2 linked regions of the Acetivibrio cellulolyticus CD2 genome follow. The protein of the gene in region 1 interacts with the protein of each later gene in a pairwise test. Links are inferred from orthologs where the notes say so. Each region holds a gene or a part of one and is shown in the gene's direction. Other genes may lie near its edges.

Evidence for each region.
Region 2: the proteins of ACECE_RS0221910 (region 1) and rsfS interact in binary tests that used the Escherichia coli proteins (3 or more experiments, as listed by UniProt). The link is inferred for Acetivibrio cellulolyticus CD2 from one-to-one orthologs.

The regions. Positions count from the first base shown.
Region 1 is NZ_JH556659.1:424,751-428,057, forward strand. The notes cover bases 56-3,028. They hold ACECE_RS0221910 (AAA family ATPase), read left to right. Parts: upstream 56-982; coding sequence 983-2,074; downstream 2,075-3,028. Other genes in these bases: ACECE_RS0221905 (HEAT repeat domain-containing protein), read left to right, coding at 56-964; ACECE_RS0221915 (DUF5682 family protein), read left to right, coding at 2,071-3,028. In the rest of the region: more of ACECE_RS0221905, read left to right, coding at 1-55; more of ACECE_RS0221915, read left to right, coding at 3,029-3,307.
Region 2 is NZ_JH556657.1:470,617-473,887, forward strand. Bases 316-3,252 are described here. They hold rsfS (ribosome silencing factor), read left to right. Parts: upstream 316-1,563; coding sequence 1,564-1,941; downstream 1,942-3,252. Other genes in these bases: yqeK (bis(5'-nucleosyl)-tetraphosphatase (symmetrical) YqeK), read left to right, coding at 316-879; ACECE_RS0214100 (LytR C-terminal domain-containing protein), read left to right, coding at 990-1,559; ACECE_RS0214110 (AMP-dependent synthetase/ligase), read right to left, coding at 2,114-3,252. Also shown: nadD (nicotinate-nucleotide adenylyltransferase), read left to right, coding at 1-257; more of yqeK, read left to right, coding at 313-315; more of ACECE_RS0214110, read right to left, coding at 3,253-3,271. UniProt on the Escherichia coli protein: Functions as a ribosomal silencing factor. Interacts with ribosomal protein uL14 (rplN), blocking formation of intersubunit bridge B8.

The DNA.
Region 1 (3,307 bases):
AATCAGAGAAAACGATTCGCAGGAAATTGTAAAAAGCCTTTTGGAAGAGGCTGAAAAAAGTATGGAATTGATTATGAGTTCTGATACCGGAAATAAATCCGAGAATGAAAAATTGGAAGTTGAGTATTTTGTTACGGTTTTAGATTGTATGCTTGGGAAAAGGGATAATGGCATTTTTGAGTTTCTTAAAAAATGTATTGACCTCTCGAAAAAATTGACAAAGTTCAAGATTAACAATGCAGATGATACTATAATTCGTACATCAGCAAGGAATATTCTGGCGTTTGAAAGTTATGAGGCTTATGATTTCCTAGTATCAACCTTGGGGAAATATAATAATTCAATTATAGAGTTTTCCTTAGAAGCTGCAATAAGGTCAAAATCATCTGAATATGTATTTGAAAACTATTCACCTCTGATGGAAAATGGTAAAAAGTCTTTTGAGCGTAGTGAAATTATAAAGGTTATGTCATTTTACTGCGATTTTGATGAAGCGTACCGGATTCAGGATTATTATTACTCAAACATAAGGAACTACTATATAAATACAATTAATAAATATAATATAAGATGGGATAAACGCTGGGCAAAGTTACTTTTGAGTCAGGATGAAATTTCGTTGGGTTGCAAGCTTATTTCAAGGGGTGATATGAATTCATGTTTAATTTTGCTTGAAAAACTGAAAGCCCATATGAAATTTGGCGACAGATACTTAAACTATATAATATTGGGTCTGTTTCAGGCTGGATATGAGAAAGTCAGGGAAGAGATTCTCAATGTTTTGGAGTTTAATTTCAATAACAATAAAAATTATATGAGATACTATTTGAATGACTTTGCGGGTGTAATGAAATTATTGCCAGCGAGTGATGTTCAATATATAGAGGAATTTGCAGCAAAGTTTAATAACGAAGGAACAGAAGTGCTAGCAGACGTTACATGGTATCTGAAAAATAAAAAATAAAGTGGGGGAGAATGGAAAATGGCTGAATCTAATGAAGTATTGAGGTTGCCGGCGGAGCAAATGTATGCTCATGAAATAGAGGCGTTGATTTCTGCAGAAACTGAGCGTATACCGACCGGATGGAAAATGTCGCCACGTTCAGTGCTGACTTATATAACCGGGGGAAAAGTTAAAGGAGTAGAGATTACTCCAAAGTACATAGGAAATAAAAGATTGGTTGAAATAGCTATATCTACACTTATAACTGATAGGGCGCTGCTCCTGATTGGAGAACCAGGAACCGCGAAGTCCTGGCTTTCAGAACATCTTACAGCTGCTATACATGGTGATTCTACAAAGGTTGTCCAGGGGACAGCAGGTACAACGGAAGAGCAAATTCGCTATTCATGGAATTATGCAATGCTCCTTGCTAATGGTCCATCAAAGGAAGCATTGGTTAAAAGTCCAATATTTAGAGCTATGGAGCTTGGTGGAATTGCGAGATTTGAAGAAATATCCCGATGTGCTTCGGAAGTCCAGGATGCATTGATTTCAATTCTTTCCGAAAAGAGAATTTCCATTCCTGAATTAGGATTTGAACTTCCAGCGGCGAAAGGCTTTTCAATAATAGCTACTGCAAATACACGGGACAGGGGTGTAAACGATATGTCCTCCGCTTTGAAGCGAAGATTCAACATTATTGTGCTGCCTACTCCGGGGGATATTAATACGGAAATTGAAATTGTAAGAAAACGTGTAAAAGAACTGGCAGTAAACTTAGACCTTCAAGCGTCTCTTCCTTCTGAAGATGCAATTGAGAAGGTTGTTACAATTTTCCGTGAATTGAGAAACGGTATGACTTTAGACAGCAAAGAAAAGATTAAGCCACCGAGTGGCGTAATATCAACAGCAGAGGCTATATCTCTACTTGCAAACAGTATGGCTCTTGCAGCAAGTTTTGGAGCAGGAAAGATTACAAATGAGGACATTGCTGCGGGGCTTCAGGGAGCAGTTGTGAAGGATGAGGAAAAGGATAAACTGGTTTGGAAGGAATATATAGATAACGTATTAAAAAAACGTGGTTCCGAGTGGCGTGATTTGTACAATGCTTGTAAGGAGATGAATGTGTGAAGCATACAGAAAAGTCACCACATTTTTTTGGAGTCAGGCATTTATCACCCCAAGGAGCGCATCAATTGCTTAAATTTCTTGATGAAATAATGCCCACGGCTGTACTTGTCGAAGGGTTATCCGATGCAAATCCGCAAATTGAGCATTTTACAGGCAAAGCTACCAAGCCTCCTGTTGCAATATTGGCATACACAGAGGAATTGCCTGTAAGGACACTTTTGTATCCTTTTGCAGAGTACTCTCCAGAATATCAGGCTTTCGTATGGTCAAAAAAGAATAACGCCCATGCAGAATTTATTGATCTGCCTTCCGATGTTTTTATAAATCTGGAGTATTCAAATAAAGATAGAGACAAAACTGACGGTACCGTCAAAAGCGGAGATGGCGAAACCATAGAAAGTAAAGAAGAAGCTGATTTAAATAAAATTGAAAAGGGATCAGATAGCGAAAGTGAAGCAGTATATGCCACTACGATAAAAAACAAATCTGTTTATGAAAAATGGGCTCTAATGGCAGGAGATGATGACCATGATACATATTGGGAACGGAATTTTGAACATAATTTAAATAAAGATGCATACCGCCTTGCAGTTTTTGAGTTTGGGAAGAGTATAAGGCAGTTATCCCATGACAACAGATTTGAGGAAGCCAAAAACCTTGTCCGGGAAGCTTATATGAGGAAAAGAATTCAGGATACTATCAAATCCGGTCATAAACCGGAAAAGGTTGTAGTAGTAACTGGCGCATATCATTCGACGGCACTTGGCGGGGATTTACCACCTATGACCGATGAAGAATTTTCAAGCCTTCCAAGGGTTAAGACAAAGCTTACCCTAATGCCATATTCATACTACAGGCTGTCATCAAGGTCGGGTTACGGCGCAGGCAACACTGCACCCGCTTATTACGGCATGATGTGGGAATGCTTGAGAGAAAAGGACTTTGAGAAACTTCCATCTGAATATTTTTCGAGTATGGTATCATATTTAAGAGAAAGTGGAACACACAGGTCAGTGGCGGAGGTCATTGAAGCTGTGAGACTTTCGAATACACTTGCAGCGATGCATGGAGGCAGTGCACCAACACTTAAGGACTTAAGAGATGCTGCGGTAATTTGCCTTGGATATGGTGAGTTGACAGTGGTTGCCGAGGCTATGGCACATGTCGAAGTCGGTACAGCCATAGGAAGTCTTCCGGAAGGGGTAAGCAGGACTTCTATTCAGGATGATTTTT
Region 2 (3,271 bases), on another replicon or contig:
GAAACTATCAGGACGTGTTTAATATATGTGAGTTCATTGCTGTTTTGAGGCCTGGAAACGATTCTGAAGGCTTTAACAAGCAAATGGAATACCTTAGAGATACTTTCTCGGCCAGAATTCATTTTATAGATACTCCTCTTATAGAGATATCTTCTACTGAAATCCGAAACAGGATAAAAGGAGGAAGGTCAATAAAATACCTTGTTCCTGACACCGTAGAAGCTTATATTAAAGAAAATAAGTTATATATTGATTAGAAGAGTCAGGTTTAGCTTGAAGGTTTGCATTAGTTTTTAAAAGAGGTATTGATTGATGACAATAGATGAAATTAGAGACAAGCTTCAGAAGGTTTTATCACCTAAAAGGTTTAAACATTCATTGGGTGTTATGGAGACAGCCGTTAAACTAGCATCAAAATTTGGAGTTGATGTGAAAAAGGCAGAGTTGGCAGGTATCCTTCATGATTGTGCCAGGGAAATAAAAAAGGAAGAAGTTTTAAGACTGTGTAAGGAGCATAATATTGAGGTAGATGATATATGTGCTTTGGAGCCTAAGTTGCTCCATGGACCTGTTGGTGCAGTAGTAGCAAGGGCGGAGTATGGAGTAGAGGATGAGGAAATTCTTGGAGCTATCAACTGCCATACTACAGGCCGCAAGAATATGAACACTTTAGATAAAATAATTTTTCTGGCAGATTATATTGAGCCTGGAAGGGATTTCCCTGGTGTTGAAAAAGTTAGGGAGGTTGTTTTTGCTGACCTTGACCAGGGAATGGTTATTTCTCTGAGGAGTATTATAAAACATCTGGTTAAAAAAAGAGAACTTATTCAGATAGATACAATAGACACATGGAATTACGTTATGAAGAATATAGAATAAACTGTTGAGTTTTTCATTTTAGGTATTTGCAAAGCAAATGTTTCAAAAATTGGATGGTCTCAAAACATATGAGATTTTGCTTGGTGGAACTTGTGGAGGTTTGCTGCAATATGGTAGCTAAGGGAAAAGGACTTGGAAAGGTTAGAGTAAAAAGCGTTAAGCGGATTATATTGTCTGCAGGTGTGCTAATTGCAGCTGTAATAGCAGCATTAGTCATATTTAATAATGTCTTTTCAAGTAAGTCCAAGGAAGTTAGTGTAGAGCCTGTTCCTACACCTACCGCTTCGGAAAAGAATGTTGATAGCAAAGCCGACATAAAAGAGGAAAATTTTAAGATAGCAAATGTTGAGACGACAGATTCTTCCGATAAGGAAGCAATGAAAGCAGTTGGCGAGGCAATAATAAAAAATAAAGATATAAGTGTAAAGGTTATAAATTACACTAGAATATCAGGACTTGCAGAAAAGGTAAGAGTAGCACTTGAATTAAACGGATTTGTTGTAAGCGCTGGAAATGATAACTCTCTAAAAAGTATAAGTTCGGTTGTAATAGAGAAAAAAGAAAATGTTTCAGGGGAATGGATTAAGAATTTGCTGGACATTAAAAAGGTCAGGAAGGAACTTGATCCTCAGTCAAGGTTTGATATTTTAGTAATATTAGGTGATGATTATAAATCTTAAATAAATGGATTTAAAGTCTAAAGATAATTTTGAAAGGGTGGAGTTAGTGGATTCAAATATAATAGCACAAAAGATTGCCGAGATTTTGACAGATAAAAAGGCAAAGGATGTAAGAAGTATAGACATAAGCGAGGTTACAGTTATTGCAGATTATTTTGTAATTTGCAGCGGTACTTCAACAACGCATATTAAGGCTCTTGCTGATGAAGTAGAGCAAAAAATGAAGGAACAGAATGTCGAAATTCTTAGAAAAGAAGGATATAACAGTGCAAGGTGGATTCTGCTTGACTTTAATTTCGTAGTTGTTCATATTTTCCATGAAGAGGATAGAGCGTTCTATAATCTTGAAAGATTGTGGTCTGACGGCGTTATGCGTAGATAGAGCAATTTTAAACTTACAAATTTGTAGGTATTTATAATATTAACATTGTACTTCATCTGTTTGTTCATGCATATTTTTTTTGCTATCCAGTATAATTCGAAAATTAAAAACAGGTTTATCCCAAAAGTAAGCTTTTCACGGGTAAACCTGTTTTGTTTTATGAAAGGCATATTTATTCTGTAAAGAAGGGTTGCTTTTCCAGATAACGTTTTATTTTCTTTGTTGTAGTCTTGGCAAATTCGTTTTCGCGTATAGTAAAATCTTGAACCCTCTTGTAAAGCGGCATGTTATGGTTTGCATGATTAATTTCCGATTTGATAAGTTTGTATATTTCTTCCTCTGAGGGAGTATCTGTGCCAAGCTTTTCCTTTATGATATCTAAGTCAATTACAATTTGTGCTGTAACTATAGTTTCTCCATTTGCATCTATATTTTTGCCGGTTACAAGGGATTCCTTGATATATGGACTCTTATTAATATAAGATTCAACTTCCTCTGGAAAGACGTTTTTTCCGTTCTTTGTAACGATAACATTTTTCTTTCTTCCGGTTAAATAGATAAATCCGTGACTATCTATACGACCCAGGTCTCCAGTATAGAGCCAGCCATCTTTCAATACTTTTTGAGTAGCGGCTTCATTTTGGTAGTAGCCTAGCATAATATTGCCACCCTTTACTATTATCTCACCAATTCCATCTTTATCAGGATTAACTATTTTTACCTCTATGCCTGGAAGTGGGAGACCTATTGAATCATCTCTATAGAGATTTTCTCTGTTAACTGAAATAATAGGGGATGCTTCTGTAAGGCCATATCCCTGCAATATAGTGATGCCAAAGCTTCTAAAACCTTTTGATACTACAGGATCTATTCCGGCTGCACCAGCAATAATAAGCCGTACTCTTCCGCCTAGATTATCAATTATTTGCTTAAATAGCTTTTTGCGGATATCAATTTTAAAATTGTTATAAAGAAAGTTACTTATTGAAAGTCCAAGTTTGAGTTTGAATTTTAGCTTCTTATCTTTTGAGGCTTGAGCCCACACTTTTTGATACATGTTCTCTATTATAAGAGGCACCAAAATAAGTATTGTTGGAGAGGTTTCTTTTAAATTCCTGCTAATATGTTTCAATCCTTCATTAAATGATATACACGCACCGTAGTAGGTTATAGTCAGAAAATCCACAGTACAAGCGTAAGTATGGTGAAGCGGCAATATAGATAAAACCGAATCGGTACTGTCAAAGTATATTGATGAAGTAACAGACATAAGGTCTGAACATATATTTTTGTGAGAAAGCATAACGCCTTTGGCAAGGTCTGTTGTACC